2 regions of the Gallintestinimicrobium propionicum genome follow, and region 2 is predicted to be linked to the other one. Evidence: predicted binding sites of a transcription regulator. Region 2 holds the regulator's gene; the other holds the start of a gene.

Region 1 (8,895 bases), on a different contig from region 2:
CAGATTAACCGTTCGAAAGAAGCAGATGAAAATACAAGACTGAAATACCGTTATTTGGATCTCAGAAATCCGGAGGTAAAATCCAAGATCGTATTGAGAAGCAAGATTGTAGCAGATCTTCGTTCCGCAATGGTTGCCCATGATTTCATGGAAATTACAACGCCGATCCTGACCTGCTCTTCTCCGGAGGGTGCAAGAGACTATCTGGTTCCTGCCAGAAAGCATCCGGGTAAGTTTTACGCGCTGCCTCAGGCTCCGCAGCAGTTCAAGCAGCTGCTGATGGCTTCTGGCTTTGACCGTTATTTCCAGATTGCTCCCTGTTTCAGAGACGAGGATGCGAGAGCAGACCGTTCTCCGGGTGAATTCTATCAGCTGGATATGGAAATGGCATTTGCCAATCAGGAAGATGTCTTTGCTGTTCTGGAAGACGTTCTTCCTCCGATTTTTGCAAAGTATGGTATTTATCATGAAGCCTCTACCGCTCCCTTCAAACGGATTCCCTACAGAGAGGCCATGGAGAAATACGGCTCCGATAAGCCAGATCTGAGAATCAGCCTGCTGGTTCAGGATGCGACAGAAGCTCTGGCAGACTGCGGCTTTGAACCCTTTGCAGGCAAGACGGTAAAGGCTGTCGTAGCGCCTGATTTCAAGGGTACCAGAAAGCAGATCGATAAGATGTGCGCAGAAGTAGAAGTGATCAGCGGTCAGAAGGCATACTGGTTTAAGATGGATGAAAACGGTGAGCTGGCTGGCGGTATTGCGAAGTTCTTGCAGGAAAAGAAGAACGCTGTTATAGAAGCTCTCGGCTTAAAGAATGGTGACTTTGTAGCACTGAGTGCAGGTACCCTGGGCGCAGCACAGAAGACTGCAGGTGTTATTCGCAAGCTGGTTGGCACATCCTTCGATGGCTATATGAAAAAAGAATGCTATGAGTTCTGTTGGGTTGTTGATTTCCCGATGTACGAAATCGGCGAAGAGTCCGGCGAACTGGAATTTTGCCACAATCCTTTCTCCATGCCCCAGGGCGGCGTAGAAGCGCTGGAGAATCAGGATCCGCTGGAGATTCTGGCATATCAGTACGATCTGGTCTGCAACGGAATTGAGTTGTCTTCCGGTGCGGTGCGTAACCACGATCCTGAGATCATGGTAAAAGCGTTCGAGCTGGTTGGACTGGGCGAAGAAGATGTGAAAGCGAAATTCCCTGCTATGTACAATGCATTTTGCTACGGCGCACCGCCGCACGCAGGGATTGCTCCCGGCGTAGACCGTATGGTTATGCTGATTGCAGGTGAAGACAGCATTCGCGAGATTATTCCGTTCCCGATGAACAAGAATGCTCAGGACGTTATGATGGGCGCTCCTGCAGAGGTAGACGAGAAGCAGCTGAGAGAGGTTCATATCAAGATCAGCGCTCCGGAGAAGCAGTAAGTAAGAAAACAATAGAATGTACGCTCTGCGAGCATTCTATTGTTATGAATAAAAACGTGCGGAACACTTTCCGATCGAAGGTGTTTCGCACGTTTTGTTGTTTCGGACAATAGAATATTTGCAGAGCATGCATCATTCTATTGTACGAGAAAATAGAATATTCGCAGGGTTTGGGATCAGCCGTAGCTGATAACAACCTTATGCCTGCGTGCCAAAGCAATGCGGAAGCAGCAAAACTCTGAAATGGCACAGAGTTTATCGGCAAGGCTGATTAACCATGCCTCCCGGCTTTCGGGAAGAGGTCCAAGCGGAAACATGTGGGACAGGATCGCCTGTCGCTCTTTGTCGGAAATCAGGAAATGCTTTTCGCTGGTGCTGGCGGCCACTCTGGGATGATAGTAGGCCTGTATTTCCCCTTTGGGAAGCTTATCTTTGAAATCGTAAACACAGAAGTCATGAAGAAGTCCGGCCCGGGCAGCTGTTTGGGCATCCCATCCGAGCTTTCTGGCAATGAGCCAGGAGATATAAGAAACGTTCAGACTGTGCATGAAGCGGGTTGTCTGAAAATGCTGCTTATACCGTTGAAGCTTTTTGAATTCGGGATTGTCCAGAATGCTCTGCACCAGACCGCGGTACTCGGCGCTGATATCATCCGCGACTGTAATCTCCATCGGCTGTCACATCCTTTCCGGCGGGAACGAGTACGGATTTTCCGTGGTTTAAAAAGCGGAGAACCGTTGTTCCTCCTGCTTTTAAGTATACTGCACCGGGAGTGAAAAACAAGTGGAAAAGACTGGATTTCACGAAGATTTCATAAACGGTGCGGGGAAAACTGTAACTGCTGAAATTTTCTTTTACATGGAATCAGAGCCTTCCGACAAGCAGATTTTGTACTTGTCGAAAGGCTCTGAGGAAATTTTAATATTTCATAGAAATATTCTGGCTGATGAGCCCGTGCCACACCACGCTGCCGGAAGAAAGCGTTGCGGGAACGTCGATCAGGCGCTGATTTTCGGAACCGCGGAATGCAAGGCTGATGTTTTTCTGAGCCTCGATAAATTCCCCATCAACGAGGACATCGATCAGGGAAAGCATCTCATCCGTGCATTCGCACCGAGCGCGGCTTTCGGACAGAAGATCAGATTCCAGGGTGTAGCCGGTATAGCACCAGATTGTTTTACCGGGATACTGCGCACGGACTTTTTTCAGGAAAGGAACAAGCGCCCGCTGGTTATCCGGTTCAAACGGTTCTCCGCCCAGCAGGGACAGTCCGTCGATATAATCTGGGGAAAGCAGCGTAAGCAGTTTGCTTTGCGCTTGTTCATCGAATGGGGAGCCGTAGGAAAAGCTCCAGGTTTCTGGGTTGAAACAGTTATGGCAGTGATGAGTGCAACCGGAGACGAAAAGGGAAACCCGCACGCCCTCTCCGTTTGCAATATCACAGTTTTTGATTGTACCGTAGTTCATTATAGATGAAGCACCCTCTCTTTAATTTCCTGCGTCCGTCCCTGATTCCAGAACTGAGTGCCAATATAGCCGCAGGTACGCCTTGCGACGTTTAATTTGTTCTGATCGGTGCAGCCACATTTCGGACATTTCCAAATGAGCTTTTTGTGTTCATCCTCAACGATCTGAATTTCGCCGGTATAACCGCATTCCTGGCAATAGTCGCTCTTGGTGTTTAACTCTGCGTACATGATGTTGTCGTAGATAAAGCGCATGACCTGAATGACAGCCGGGATGTTGTCCTGCATATCGGGAACCTCCACATAGCTGATCGCTCCGCCGGTGGAAAGCGCCTGGAACTGGGACTCGAATTTCAGCTTGGAAAAAGCGTCGATTGGCTCGGTAACGTGCACATGGTAGCTGTTGGTGATATAGTTCTTGTCCGTTATGCCCTCGATGATGCCGAAACGCTTCTGCAGGCATTTGGCGAACTTGTAGGTTGTACTCTCGATCGGAGAACCGTAAATGGAGAACGCGATATTGGTTTCCCGTTTCCATTTGTTGCAGGCATCGTTCATGTGCTGCATGACTTCCAGTGCGAACGGGGTCGCTTCCGGATCGGTGTGGGATTTGCCGGTCATGTATTTGACACATTCGTACAGACCAGCATAGCCAAGGGAAATCGTGGAGTAGCCGCCGTAGAGCAGCTTGTCGATCGTTTCGCCTTTTTTGAGACGGGCAAGAGCACCGTACTGCCAGAGGATCGGGGCAGCGTCAGATAAAGTACCCTCTAAACGCTTATGGCGAAGCATCAGGGCGCGATAGCACAAATCAAGACGCTCGTCGAAAATTTCCCAGAATTTCTTGAAATCCCCGCCGGAGGAAAGTGCGACGTCAGGTAGGTTGATGGTTACGACGCCCTGGTTGAAGCGGCCGTAGAATTTGTAATTGCCGTTTTCATCCTTCCAGGGACTCAGGCAGCTGCGGCAGCCCATAACGGGGAAGCAGTTGCCTTCTTTTAATTCTTTCATTTTCTTTTCAGAAATATAATCAGGGACCAGACGCCTTGCGGTGCATTTTGCTGCGAGCTGTGTCAGGTAGAAGTATTCGGAGTCCTCTTCCACGTTGTCGTCTTCGAGCACATAGATCAGCTTGGGGAACGCGGGAGTAATCCATACGCCTGCTTCGTTCTTGACGCCCTGATAGCGCTGTTTTAAGGTTTCTTCGATAATCAGTGCGAGATCCTTTTTTTCCTGCGCATTTTTTGCCTCATTCAGATACATGAAGACCGTCAAAAACGGTGCCTGGCCGTTTGTGGTCATCAGGGTGATGATCTGGTACTGAATGGTCTGTACGCCCTTGGTGATCTCACGGTGCAGACGGGTTTCCACGATATCGTTGAGTTGTTCGGGAGTCGCCTGGGTGTTGAGAATTTTCATTTCTTCGGCAACTTCGGTGCGGATCTTTTCCCGGGAAACCTGTACGAAAGGCGCGAGGTGTGCGAGAGAAATACTCTGTCCGCCGTACTGGTTGCTTGCCACCTGCGCGATGATCTGGGTCGCGATGTTGCAGGCTGTGGAAAAGCTGTGGGGCTTTTCAATTTTGGTTTCGCTGATGACGGTGCCGTTCTGCAGCATATCCTCGAGGTTTACGAGGTCGCAGTTGTGCATGTGCTGTGCGAAGTAGTCGGAATCGTGGAAGTGGATCAGCCCCTTCTGGTCAGCCTCTACGATGTCGGAAGGCAGTAAAAGGCGCTGGGTTAAGTCACGGCTGACCTCACCTGCCATGTAGTCACGCTGTACGCTGTTGACCGTAGGGTTTTTGTTGGAATTTTCCTGTTTGGCCTCTTCGTTGTTGCATTCGATCAGCGAAAGGATCCGGGTATCCGTGGTGTTGGATTTGCGGATCAGAGAGCGCTGATAGCGGTACTGGACATAGTGCTTCGCGAGGTCGAAAGCGCCGGTTGCCATGATCTGGTTTTCTACCATATCCTGTACTTCTTCTACGGATACAGCGCGTCCGATCTTGTTGCATTTATATTCGACGTAGTCTGCAATATCGTGAATCTGTTCCGGAGAAAGTCTGGTTCCTTCCTCAGAGTTGTTGGCCTTTGTGATGGCCGCCACAATTTTTTCGGAATCGAAAGTGGCTTCAGAGCCGTTCCTCTTGATGATTTTCATAGTCTCCCTCTCCTTTTTCGTGCAAAAATCTCGGAAAACGGAGTAAATGACAGTTTCTCGAGATTTAACATAAAATCTGACATGCTCCGGCAGTGTTCTTCTACTGTGGAGTGCAAGCATTATTATATAACCGAAGTCCTGATAAAATAGTTGCACAAGCAACAAATATAGGATATAATACAAAATATAGTGGTTTGCACAAAAATAGACTACATGATGGTGTGAAAATATGGAACAATTTATTGGCTTTTGGGACTTGACAAAAGAACAGCAGGAGCGTTTGGCAGCGGACGGGATGTTGAATATCCGGACGTTTGGAAAGCGCCAGGTGCTGATGAATCAGGACGACGACGCGGACAATGTGGGCGTTATGCTGAGCGGAACCGCCTTTTTGGAGAGTATGAATCAGGAGGGACAGCGACGGATTCTGGATTATTATGAGCCGAAGGAGAGTTTTACACGGAAATGCTTTCCGGATGTGGAGGGCGTATGCTACGTCATTTCGCGTTCCGGCTGCCAGGTTGCTTTTTTGAATGACAGAAAGCTGTCGTCGGCTTATAAAAAATATGAAAAGCGCGGGCAGCTTCTGGAGGAAATTCTGATGGGAACCCAGAAACGTGCGCTGATGCACGCGGATGTGCTGGGGCAGAAGACGCTGCGGCAGAAGCTGATGACGTATTTTCAGTTTTTGAACCGCCAGAAGGGCAGAGATGGTTTTTCTTTGCCGTTTTCCTATACGGACTGCGCGGACTATCTGTTTGTGGATCGCAGCGCGATGATGCGCGAACTGGGACGGATGAAGGAGGAAGGACTGATTCGGACGGAAGGGAAGAAAATCTGGCTGGAGGAGAAAAAACTGCGGTGAAGATATCAGGGAGAAGGGAAGATAAAAAAACAACAGCTATTATTGGTAGAATTCGCAAAGATGTGGGGGCATATTGGGGTTTTGCTGTCGTGTTTGTTTTGTATGATATTGCAGCGCATGCGATGTTTCATGCGTTCTGTCCCTCCGTGTTTTTATTTGGTCTGCCTTGTCCCGGCTGTGGGATGACGCGGGCGGTGTTCTTTTTTATCACAGGGCAGTTTCAGAGGGGAATGCAGATGAATCCGCTGGGGCTTCTGTGGATTCTATGGGCTGCTTATCTGGTGGTTATGCGGTATGGGTTTGGGAAAAAAGCGAAAGGGCTGATGACGGCTGCGGGCGTGATTGTAGTGCTGATGGTCGCAGTCTATTTGTATCGAATGTATTGCTTCTTCCCCGGAGAGCCGCCGATTAGCTACACATCGGGCAGTCTGGCGGAGCGGCTTATTCCGGGGTATCGGAAGTGGATTCTGGGATTGGTTCGAATGCTGCAGGGGTGAGAGACGCTGCGTTACTCATGACAATAGAATGCTCGCAGAGCGTGCATTCTATTGTTTGCTCCAGCGTCCGGACGCGCCGCAGGGCAGCACCAGTCCGTTGTCTGTAACGGGCAGTCCGATTTCGGATGCTTCGGTGTGTCCGCCGAATTTCGGCGTAATGGCAGTCTGCATCATATAGTTTAAAACAGCAGGCTGTAGACCGGTTGTATAGGAGTTGATCAGGAAAAAGAGCGGGTCATCGGACAGAATCTGAGTCGTCAGTTCGATGAAGGGATAGATGCTCTCTTCAATTTTCCAGATTTCGCCTTTAGGACCTCTGCCGTAGGAGGGAGGATCCATGATGATGCCATCATAGTGGTTGCCGCGGCGGATTTCACGTTCGACAAATTTTACACAGTCATCTACGAGCCAGCGGATCGGAGTATCGGAAAGACCGGAAGCCGCTGCGTTTTCTTTTGCCCAGGTAACCATGCCCTTGGAAGCGTCCACATGGGTGACTGCTGCGCCTGCCTTCGCTGCGGACAGGGTAGCGCCGCCGGTGTAGGCGAACAGATTCAGCACTTTAACCGGGCGGCCAGCGTTGGCAATCAGGTTGCCAAACCAGTCCCAGTTTGTTGCCTGTTCCGGAAACAGACCGGTATGTTTGAAGCTAAACGGCTTTAAACGGAAGGTCAGTTCGCGGTAATGGATGCTCCATTCCTCGGGCAGATTGAAAAATTCCCATTCGCCGCCGCCCTTGGAGCTGCGATGATAATGGCCGTTTTTCTTTTTCCAGCCGGGATTTTTGCGGGGGGTATTCCAGATGACCTGCGGATCGGGACGCACGAGAAGATAATCTCCCCAGCGTTCCAGCTTTTCTCCGCTGGAAGTATCCAGCACTTCATAATCTTTCCATTGATCTGCGATCCACATATTTTCCTCTCATTTCTGCGCACGCTTTTTGCGCATGCCGAGTTTGTGTCAAGTGCGCACAGACACAAATCTCGCGATTGAAAAATTTTATTTTTCAATCTTTATTCTTCATTTTGTAAGTAATATAGTTACAGGAATTATCTGCAAAGTATCCGGGCAAAACTGCGTTTGCGCGTGTATGCACAGGATAATAATACGAGATTATCATACAGGAAGTGCGCCCAAAAAGCAATCATTCTATTGCTGGAGCGTTGCGATGAAAAAAATCGTTACTGTTCACCCACTTAAAATTTCCACATCCGGCATAAATTCTGAAATTCCTCTGCGGAGGACGAAAGGTATTTGTTGCGGTGCCGGATCAGGTATAGGCTGCGGGTCAGGATGTCGGGCGGAAGCGGAAGGGAGACAAGATCTCCGGATTTCAGTGCATCCCGGACGAGAAGCTCCGGTAAAATTGCGATGCCGAGACCGTTTTGGGCGGCGCGGATGAGGGCGAGGGTGCTGACGCTTTCCCAGGCGGGCGCGATCTGGATGCCGCCGGATAAAAAGAGACTTTCGACGATTTCCCTGCCGGCACTGCCTGGTTCGCGTAAAAGGAGGGGGCAGGAAGCAGCGTCGGCGAGGGTGACCGTCCGGTTGGCGGCAAGCGGATGTCCGGGAGCTGCGACCATGCAGAGCATATCGGCAGAAAAGACCTCTGAAATGATTTCCGGGTGAGTGACAGTGCCTTCGACCAGGGCAAAATCCAGCTGATTGTCGACGACTGCCTGCTCGATTGTGCCGGTATTTTTGATCGTTACATAGATTTTGATTTCCGGGTGCTGCTCCTGATAGGTTTTGACAAGGGAGGGGAGCAGGCAGGTGCCGAGAGTGATGCTGGAGCCAATATGGAGCGGGGCATTTGCATCCCAGGCGGGAATTTTGTTTTCCATTTCTGAAAAAAGTGACACGATATGGAGTGCATATTCATAGAAGCGATGCCCGTTCTCCGTCGGGTAAATCCGTCGGGAGAGGCGGTCGAACAGGCGGATATGATAATATTCCTCCAGCTCCTTGATCGCCAGACTGACGGACGGTTGAGCCAGATGCAGGCTGTTCGATGCGAGGGTGATGCTTTTTTGCTGATATACGGCGACAAAAATTTTCATATGACGCAGAGTCATGGCGGTTCCTCCAAGGTGATCGAGTGAAAAATAAGTGTGATCGCTTATTTTCACGCAGTTATTTGTACCGAAGGTGTCAAAAGACTGCTCCTGCACAGCTTATATAATAAAAATATTATATATTTTATACTATAATACTATTTTACTTATATTACAAGAAAAGGTATGATAAGAACGATTACAAGAGGCTGTACGATGTTAGAAACAAACAGAAGCAGCGGGCATGCGAAAAAGCGTGCGCAGAAATGAGAGGAAAGCATGAAGGAGAAATGGACGAAGATCCGAAAAGTATTTTTTTCCACGCTGTATTTAAGCGCGTTTACGTTCGGCGGCGGATACGTCATCGTCACGCTGATGAAAAAGAAATTTGTAGATGAGCTGCACTGGATCGATGAAGAGGAAAT
Region 2 (8,895 bases):
GTCCATCTTCTGATACAGAAGATCCACCAGGAAATTTGTAAAAATAACGATAAATGCGATAAATACAATGATCGCCTGTACTACAGGATAGTCCCGGTTGGAAATTGAAGTCAGCAAAATCCTGCCCAGTCCGGGGATATTGAACACCCGTTCGATAACAATACTTCCCGCGACCATATCCGCAAGCGCCATGCCCAGAAACGTAATAACCGGAATGATCGCGTTGCGCAGCACATGCTGGTACAGCACTCCTTTGGTATTATTTCCCCTGCTGTATGCCGTGCGGACATAATCCAGCTTCATCTCAGACAGTACGGATGTGCGCAGCAGCTTGATCGCCATCGCCGCTTTCGGCAGCGCAATCGCGACCGACGGAAAGATCAGGTATCCCAGAAAGCCTGTGACACTCGTCGTATAGGACACATACCCGCCCGGTGTAAACAAATGCAGCACAAGACCAAACAGAAGCGTGATCAGGATGCCCGAAAAGAACGGTGGAATCGCCATGATCACCTGATTGACGATCAGGACGATACGATCTACCTTTCCACCCGCGTGATGCGCGCAGAACAGACCGACCGGAATCGAAACTGCCACCATAATCAGAAAGGACATCGCCGTAAGTGTCAGCGTGACCGGAATCTTTTCGGCGATCATGCTGCGCACCGACATCTGATACTTGTAGGAGGTTCCGAAATCTCCCTGTATAAAATTGACCGCCCAGCTGCCAAAGCGCACCAAGAGCGGTTCATTTAATCCCATCTGTTCCCGCAGCGCCGCCAGTTTTTCAGGGGTCGCCTGCGTGCCCAGCATCGCTGTGGCCGGATCTCCCGGTATTACGGCAAACGCCGCAAATACCAGGAAAGATACCACCAGCATAGTCATCACAAAACCAGCCAGTTTTTTTGCCAAATACTTCATGAATTTTTACTCCGTCTGTTCGTCAACGATATACAGCTTTGCAAAATCCTGTACATACAGCGGGTAGAACTCGTAACCGCCGTATTTTTTGTTCAGGGCTACAAAGGAAGGCAGATCCTGAATGTATACATTTGCCGCATCCTCTGCCAGAATCTTTTCGCATTCCTTATAATATCCGGTCTTTTCGTCATCGTCTGCGCTTGCTGCTGCCGCTTTGTATGCTTCGTCATAGGCAGGATCATTAAAGTTAATGAAATTATTGGAAGCAGTGCTTTCGAATCTGGACAGCAGCGCTGCTGCAGTCAGACTGGATGCGTCTACGCCAACTACGGTCGCTTCATAATTACGGTCGGAATAAACATCAGACAGCCAGCTCTCCCATTCGATCAGCTGGATGTTGGCAGTTACACCGATCTCCTTTAACTGTTCTGCAATTACCTGCGCGGTATCGATATGCTGCTGATAGTTGGAAGGAACGGTCAGCGTAAAGGAAAATCCGTCGGGATAGCCAGCCTCTGTCAACAGCTCCTTTGCCTTTTCGATATTGGTCGTATACAGATCATTTAACTCTTCCATATAATATTTGCCGAACGACGGGAACATGCTGCTGCCGATCTGCGATCCCTTTCCATCGGAAATCATGTCCATAATGCCCTGCGGATCTACCGCATAGCAAAGTGCCTGGCGAACCCGTACATCGTTAAAGGGCTCCTTTGCATTGTTTAAATACATCGCCTGCACAAGGTTCATCGTACCTTCCAGCACATCGAAATCATCGGACAGCTGATCTGCCTGTGCCTGGGAAATTCTCGCAAACATATCAACTGAACCGCCGTTTAAGCTGGTCACAATCGTGTCCGCATTCGCGATTACCTGAAGCTTTACGGTATCGATGTTTGCCGGTGTACCCCAGTATTCATCGAATTTCTCTAAGATCACATTTTCCTGAGGGGAACGGGATACATATTTGTACGGGCCGGTTCCGATCGGATTGCTCTCAGGATCCTCGTTGGCTGCCGGTATGATCGCTGCGGTCAGGTAAGGGAGGAAGTCGGTATTTCCTTCTTTTAATACGATCTCAACGGTTTTCTCATCAATGATATTCACGCTGTCAATCGCCAAAAAAGCCGATACCAACGGGTCACCGTTACTGGTATCGGCACATCTGTCAATGGAATATTTTACATCTTCCGCCGTAACAGTTGTGCCGTCATGAAATTTTACCCCATCGCGAAGCGTGAAGGTATACACTTTTCCATCTTCCGAAATGGTATGGCTCTCTGCTACAGCGTCGTTTAAGTTTCCTTCGCTGTCAGGCTTTACAAGACCTTCGAATACATTGAACAATACCTCTTTGGTTCCCGCCGCCACTGCTTTGTGGGGGTCAAGACTGTCCACATCCTGAGGAATTCCAATGGTAATCTGAGAAGATTCCTTTCCCGCCTTATCGCCCGAGCACGCGCCCAGTGCAATAGTCAGTGCTGCGCACACCAAAGTCAAAAGAACTTTTTTTCCTGCTTTTGTCTTCATGTGTTTCTCCTTTTTGATTTGATCTTTATTCAGTTGTACTTTCCGGTTGCGGCAGCTGTCCGCACCAAAAAGCTGTGTCGGGATACACCAACGCGTTTTTCATCGGGAAGCGAATTCCCGTGCGGCGAAAAACAGAGCGTCGTCTTTCCCAACGCCTCACTTATTGTATACAGGAGTGAATCAAATTGCAAGATTTATTTTTTCTTTTTTTCAACGGCCTTGCGCAGTTCGTCAAAAAAGGTATTTACGTCTTTAAATTCGCGGTAAACAGAAGCAAACCGCACATAGGCGACCGCATCCAGATCTTTCAGTTTGTTCATGACCAGCTCCCCGATCACGCTGCTTGGGATCTCCTTTTCTTCCCTGGAAAAAATATCTGTCTCCACTTCGTCGATCAGCCCTGTGATCTCGTTGGCGCTGACCGGACGCTTATGGCAGGCACGCAGCACGCCGGCTTCGATCTTGGAACGGTCGTAGGGCTCCCGGTTGTTATCTTTTTTGATGACAATCAGAGGGATCGTCTCTACCTTTTCATAGGTCGTAAAACGTTTGCCGCACACATCGCATACCCGGCGGCGGCGAATCGCGTTATTATCATCGGATGGACGGGAATCAATTACTCTCGTATTGTCCCGACCGCAAAAAGGGCATTTCATCTTTCTGCTCCTGTCTGCCCGAACAGAAAAAATCCGGGCCGTTTTCATTCATTCCTCATGCAGAAACTGCTGTAGTTTCAGCACTTTCTACTATGAGTAAATTATAATGAAAACAGCCCGAGCTGTCAATCATTCCCTGATTTTGCAAGCTTTTTGGCGCCTGCCTTTTTTGAAAAGACTCTGCCTGCGCCACATTATTGCTTCTGTCCGTACTCCGTCGGATAGACCGAACCGAATTTTCGGAAATTGCCCGGGGTCAGTCCGGTCGCCTCTTTAAAGCAGCTGTGAAAATAATTTTCATCCGTATAGGACAGCCGCTCTGCGATTTCCTGAATCGACATGCCGGAATAGAGCAGATAGCGCTTTGCCGCTTCGATTTTCTGTTCTCGCAGATACTGATACGGCGTGATCTGATAGCGGTTCCGGAACTGGTTGATCAAATGGTTTCTGGAATAATGCAGACTTTCACACAGCTGCTCTAACTTGACATTTTCCTCCACATGCAGATCGATCCATTCCTTAATCTGCTCCGGAAGCGTGCGGGTATGGCTGCTGCCCTGGTTATGAAGCTTCTGGAGGATCTCCAGCACTGCGACTGCCGTCTCGTCCGCCATTTTATCGTAATCCCCATCGAACTGCTCCAGGCGCTGCAGGAGTGCTTCCATCTGCCCGGAGATATCGCAGTTGTGCATCAGGTATACGGTTCGGTCCAGATAAGCAGAAAACATTGCTTCCGCCATCAGTCCGTTAAAGCAGATCCAGATCTTCGTCCACGGTTCCTCCTCATCCGACCAATAGCAGTGTGGGATGCCTCTTTTTAAAAAATAGACATCCCCCGCCCGCGGCTCCAGGCGTTGTCCGTCGATCACCAGCATCCCTTTTCCGCTGTAAATATATTCAAATGAATACAGATTTTCCGGCTTTCTCTCGATCCGATATGTCCCATCACAATAGGATACTCCTGCTAACAGGACGTTAAATGGCCGGTCTTTTTTTTCATAATTCCAAAAGCTGCAAATTTTTTCTGTCATGTCTTCCTGTCGTTCCTTTGTCACTTCTATACGGCGGAATGTCTGCATGCGGGCGATTCTGTTCTTCCTAACACTGGAATGCCCGAAGGGCGTGCATTCCAGTGTTGGAAATCAGTCCAACAGATCTGCTTCTGCCAGCTGTTTTGTCTGTTCGTCATAATGAAGCGTTTTGATCTCGAATCCTTTTAAAGATACCGGGCAGGCAACACCTGCAAACGGCAGTTCTACAACTGCTGTGGTATCTTTACCGGTGCTCTCATAAAGACGAAGCGTATATCCTTCCCCGTTTTCTGCCTTTTTCCATGCAGAGACCAGAACATTTGCCTGATCGACCAAAATTGCGGGTGCTTTCTTTTCTCCGGCTCCGGATGCATTGAGGGCGAGCACATAAGGCTCTTCATTGTAAGCCTGTGCAGTGCGGTCCACATTGTCCAAAAGATCTGCCTTTCCTGCTTCAAAGCGGAATGCAAACTTACGTTCTCCCTGTTCCATCCGAACGGTGTGACGAACCTCATGCAGCGTCTTTTTCTCATCGAAATCCGCTGCAGAATAGCCCGCAGAGTGCAGCAGCGTCAGTCCGATCACGCCGTCTTCGATGCTGCTTCCGTAGCTGCCGCCGTTGACTGCCGTAAACGTCTTTTCTCCGTCCGTCCACGCATTCCAGCGCTGTGCGACAACTTCCTGGCCTTCCTGTGCCAGAGCTTCCCTGCCGAACATTACCTGTCCGTAATAGGTTCCCTGCTCCATTGCAGACGGAATCATCCATTTCAAAACAGTATCGTTTTCGTTCCAGTATACGCCGATTTCCACATCCATATGCGTATCGTTCTTCGGCAGAATATAACGCTGATACAGCTTGCTGTTATGCCAGCCAAACAGCGCTTCCACAACCGTACGCACCTTACCGTCCTCGATCACGCGCACAGAGGGATCGATCTGCTCGTATAATCCGGAGAATTCGCTTCCCTCGTGATCTGTCAGCAGTGTAAACGCTCTGCGCGCTCCGGGCTCATTTTTCCAGAGTCCCCAGGAATTATAAGTACCGTCGATCGCTACCGGGCAAAAGCTGCCAGGCTTTAAGTATTCGGTATCCCCGACCTTCCAGGAATCCACCAGACCAGTTCTGGGGTTGATCTCTATACGCATTTTGCCGTTGTCAAAGACAAAGTTTTCTTTTCTGGAAATCCGTTCAAAGGTCGGACGCTTTTCGATCGCATCAAACCAGACATCCACCCAATTCATCGCACATGGTTTTAAGGTTGCTTCCACGACAACTCTCTTACGCCAGTCGATGCAGAAATGACTGCATTCCATCTCCGACTGGGTCGGCACTTCTTCGCCGTTTACAGATGCTCTCGGATGATAGAAGCAGGGATCCCAGTTCTGTTTGGGCAGTCCGACTTCAAACGCGAACTGTCCGGTAATCGGATACGGATGCGGGTTGTATAAAAATGCGCAGGAGCTTCCTTCTTTGATCGGTGCCTCACCTGCAGTCAGCGCAATCGCACTTCTGCAGTTGACGCGGGACATCAGCTCCAGACCGTGATCCAGCAGGCGCAGCGTATCTTCTTCTACCTGCTGTGTACCGGAGCCAGGCAGCGCATCATGAAACTCTGAGAACAACAATGCACGAACTGCTTCGTGAATCTCTTCCTTCGGATATTTCGTGCCGTATAACAGCTCTGCCTGCGTCGCCATCTTTTCGCCGACTAAAATCTCATTTTCCAGCAGGCGGTGCTTCTGTTTTACCCGAACCTGAGACGTATAGCATCCCTCTGCAACCGGATTCAGGCTCTTTTCCACAACCGGATAGGAGGTTTTGGCCGCTTTTCTCTCTTTAAAGTAAGCTTCCGGATTGGAGTGGATAATCTCCAGTTCGTCCGCACGCTCTTTGATCAGCTTTGTCACATCGGTCAAATCTACTCTGGAGGGTCCGCCGCCGTGGTCGCCGACGCCCCAGAGATATAAGGATACCGGTTCGTCCTTCGTATCTTCGAGGAACTGTTCCAGTTCTTTTCCGACATGCCCGTAAACGGAGTTATAGTTTTCATCGGAACGATGCACCAGAACCTCCGAACCGGCAAGACCTTTCCACAGATAATCCTGTTCCTCAAACGGGAACTGCGCCTTTGCCGGACGGCATACCACATAAGTATCATAGCCAGCCTGATTTAAGATCTGAACCAGACCTACAGAATGACCAAAGGAGTCAAAGTTAATCGCCGTTGTCGGGCGCACGCCGAATTCTTCTTCGAAGAACCGGTGTCCTTCCGAAATGTTTCGGATAATGGATTCGCCGTTTGGCATGTTGCAGTCGGGCTGCAAATACCAGCCGCCCATGATATGCCATTTGCCCTCTTTGACCTTCTGCTGAATGCGAGCAAACAGCTCCGGCTCATTTTCCTTTACCCATTCGTATAAAATCGCTTCGTTGTGGTTGAACACAAAGTCCGGAAATTCCTCCGTAAAGGCTTCTGCCGTGCGGAATGTGGAAAGCGCTTCCGTGCAGCCTTCCTGCCAGCGCCAGAGCCATACAGGGTCGAGGTGTGCGTTACAAATTAAGTGTACCCGTTTCATATGATTTCCCCTTTTTGTGCGTTCTCTATTGTTCATGACAATAGAATGTTCGCAGAGCGTTCATTCTATTGTTTATTTTTTGTACGGCAGACACGCAAACTGCTGTGCTACCGCCGCGCTGCAGCCCCATGCGCAGCGCGGGAACTCATTGGTCGGGAACTCCCATGCCGTCCACATCAGGTTCTGCGTGTTACGGTGCAGCCATGCGCTGTCCGCATTTTTCTCCATCCATGCAAAATATTTGGTCTGGTTCTCTTCATAAACGAGCTTGCTGAGCCATCTTGCCAGAATCCCCTTAAATCCTGGCATGTCGTCTCCATCCGCTTCGTTGTTCATGATGCCGTTTTTATACAGGTATTCCATTGTATAATCCGCTGCCAGAACCGCATTTTTTACATATTTCTCTTCACCGGTAAGCTGATGTAAAAATACACTCGCTCCGATAAAGGTTCCCTGGTTATAGGTCGAACACCACGCATTCAAGCCCTTTTCCAGGTTATAACAATCATACACCGCGCCATCTTCGCCAAAGAGCTTCTTCACTTCCCAGTCATAAATCGCAATCGCACGATCCAAATAACTCTGATTTTGAGTAATCTGATATAACAGGCTCGCTGCAATTGCTGCAGGACCGTTGATGCAGGCGTTTTTCGTCGTATTTTCGATTCTCCAGAACAGGCCTCCGCCCAGATCGTCGCTCCATGCGCGGTCAAAAACCAGATTGAAATGCTTCTCTGCCTGCTGCAGATAAATCTCTTCGTGAAATGCCTGATAGGCTCTTGCACAGGCAATCGTCATCCACATGATATCATCATTAAACGGATTGTTCGACCAGTCTTCTCCAAACTCTTTGACAAATCCGCGGTACATTTTACCCATCAGTTCCTGATAATAAGGATCTTTGGTCTTATCCCAGGCATCCATGACAACTTCCATGATCTCCGCCCTCGGCCAGTAAAATTCGCCGGTAATCATGCCGGTTCCATCCTCATCATCCCGGAAATATCTTGCAATAAAGCTCTTCATCGCCTTATCTGCAATCTGCATTCTGCTGTTTGTATCCATTTTGTCTCATCCTCCGCTGTATGTTTCATTCCAGTCCGACAACTACTTTTTCGTCGACAGATATCATTTCTAATGTATGCTTTTTAAACCGGTTTGTAAAGGTGAAAAGCTGATATTCTTTTTCGTCAGCACTGCTGCGCAGATATCTTGATGCCCTATTTCAAACAAATTTCTATGAAATAAAAAAAGCCTTGAAAACTCAAGGCTTTTTTTATTTCCTGCGGAAGATGGGACTTGAACCCACACGATATTGCTATCACAAGATCCTTAGTCTTGCTCGTCTGCCAATTCCGACACTTCCGCATAGCGGTTAACCGCTGCAAGAAGTATAATAGCATTATGCCGTCGGAAAGTCAACAACAAATTTTATTTTTTTTCAAGATCTGCCCGAATGGTTTCCCAGATGCAGGATGCCGCCAGATCTGAGCCCGCCGGTGAGGCATGTGCGCCGTCCTCCGCATACATTTCAATTTCCGGGTGATTCTTTTTGTACTGCCACCATTCTTCCCCAACCGGTGCCAGCAGTGCATCAATTTCTTCTGCAATTTCCCGATGCGCTTTCGTCATACGAGGCTGCACCGCTTCCTCTTCCTTCATCGCCCAGGTCATGTAAATGACAGGCGTACTGTTTGCTTCCCGAATCCAAGCGTTCAATTTCCGCGCCGCCTCGAAAAACTTCTCCTCCGGTCCAAACGGATGCGCATGCTCCTGCAAAATAACATAATCATAATTGCCGAACAGAATATCAAACCGCACATCCGGCTCTGCAACATGCTGTGCCAGGAACCAGCCGCCATGGGCGATCATCGTAACTTCGCAGTCATAGCCTGCCGCCCTCGCTTTTTTTGCCGCCATCAAAGGCATATCATTATAATAAGTATGACTGTTTCCAATAAATAACAATCTCAGTTTTTTTCCCATCGCTTTCCTTCCGGCAGATTCTGCCGCCTCCTTCTTTTCGATTGTAGCACAGTCCAAATCAAAACACAAGGTTCGAAGCCTCCACAGCGGAAAGCATCCACGATGCGATTCGCGACAATAGAATATTCGTGGAACGCGCATTCTATTGTATTGCGAATGGCGCATGGGAACAGTAACATTTTTATTCCTTAAAG

The links. Region 2 encodes NrdR, which represses ribonucleotide reductase genes. Its sites were predicted from a motif close to CACAANATNTTGTG; they were not measured.
Region 1: a site for NrdR is predicted at 5,233-5,246, ahead of nrdD (anaerobic ribonucleoside-triphosphate reductase). Genes of this name have one in related genera too.

Annotation. Positions count from the first base shown of each region.
Region 1 is NZ_JAOQJY010000020.1:25,027-33,921, forward strand. Features, by position in the region: gene aspS (aspartate--tRNA ligase) at 1-1,428, shown strand, start outside; gene OCV62_RS13705 (HD domain-containing protein) at 1,605-2,099, opposite strand; gene nrdG (anaerobic ribonucleoside-triphosphate reductase activating protein) at 2,347-2,895, opposite strand; gene nrdD (anaerobic ribonucleoside-triphosphate reductase) at 2,895-5,054, opposite strand; gene OCV62_RS13720 (Crp/Fnr family transcriptional regulator) at 5,284-5,919, shown strand; gene OCV62_RS13725 (DUF2752 domain-containing protein) at 5,982-6,416, shown strand; gene OCV62_RS13730 (class I SAM-dependent methyltransferase) at 6,465-7,328, opposite strand; gene OCV62_RS13735 (LysR family transcriptional regulator) at 7,613-8,491, opposite strand; gene OCV62_RS13740 (chromate transporter) at 8,750-8,895, shown strand, end outside.
Region 2 is NZ_JAOQJY010000009.1:6,675-15,569, forward strand. Features, by position in the region: gene OCV62_RS08140 (ABC transporter permease) at 1-921, opposite strand, end outside; gene OCV62_RS08145 (ABC transporter substrate-binding protein) at 928-2,451, opposite strand; gene nrdR (transcriptional regulator NrdR) at 2,646-3,107, opposite strand; gene OCV62_RS08155 (helix-turn-helix domain-containing protein) at 3,302-4,162, opposite strand; gene OCV62_RS08160 (glycoside hydrolase family 38 N-terminal domain-containing protein) at 4,250-6,715, opposite strand; gene OCV62_RS08165 (glycoside hydrolase family 76 protein) at 6,788-7,780, opposite strand; tRNA gene OCV62_RS08170 (tRNA-Leu) at 8,000-8,083, opposite strand; gene OCV62_RS08175 (SGNH/GDSL hydrolase family protein) at 8,147-8,701, opposite strand.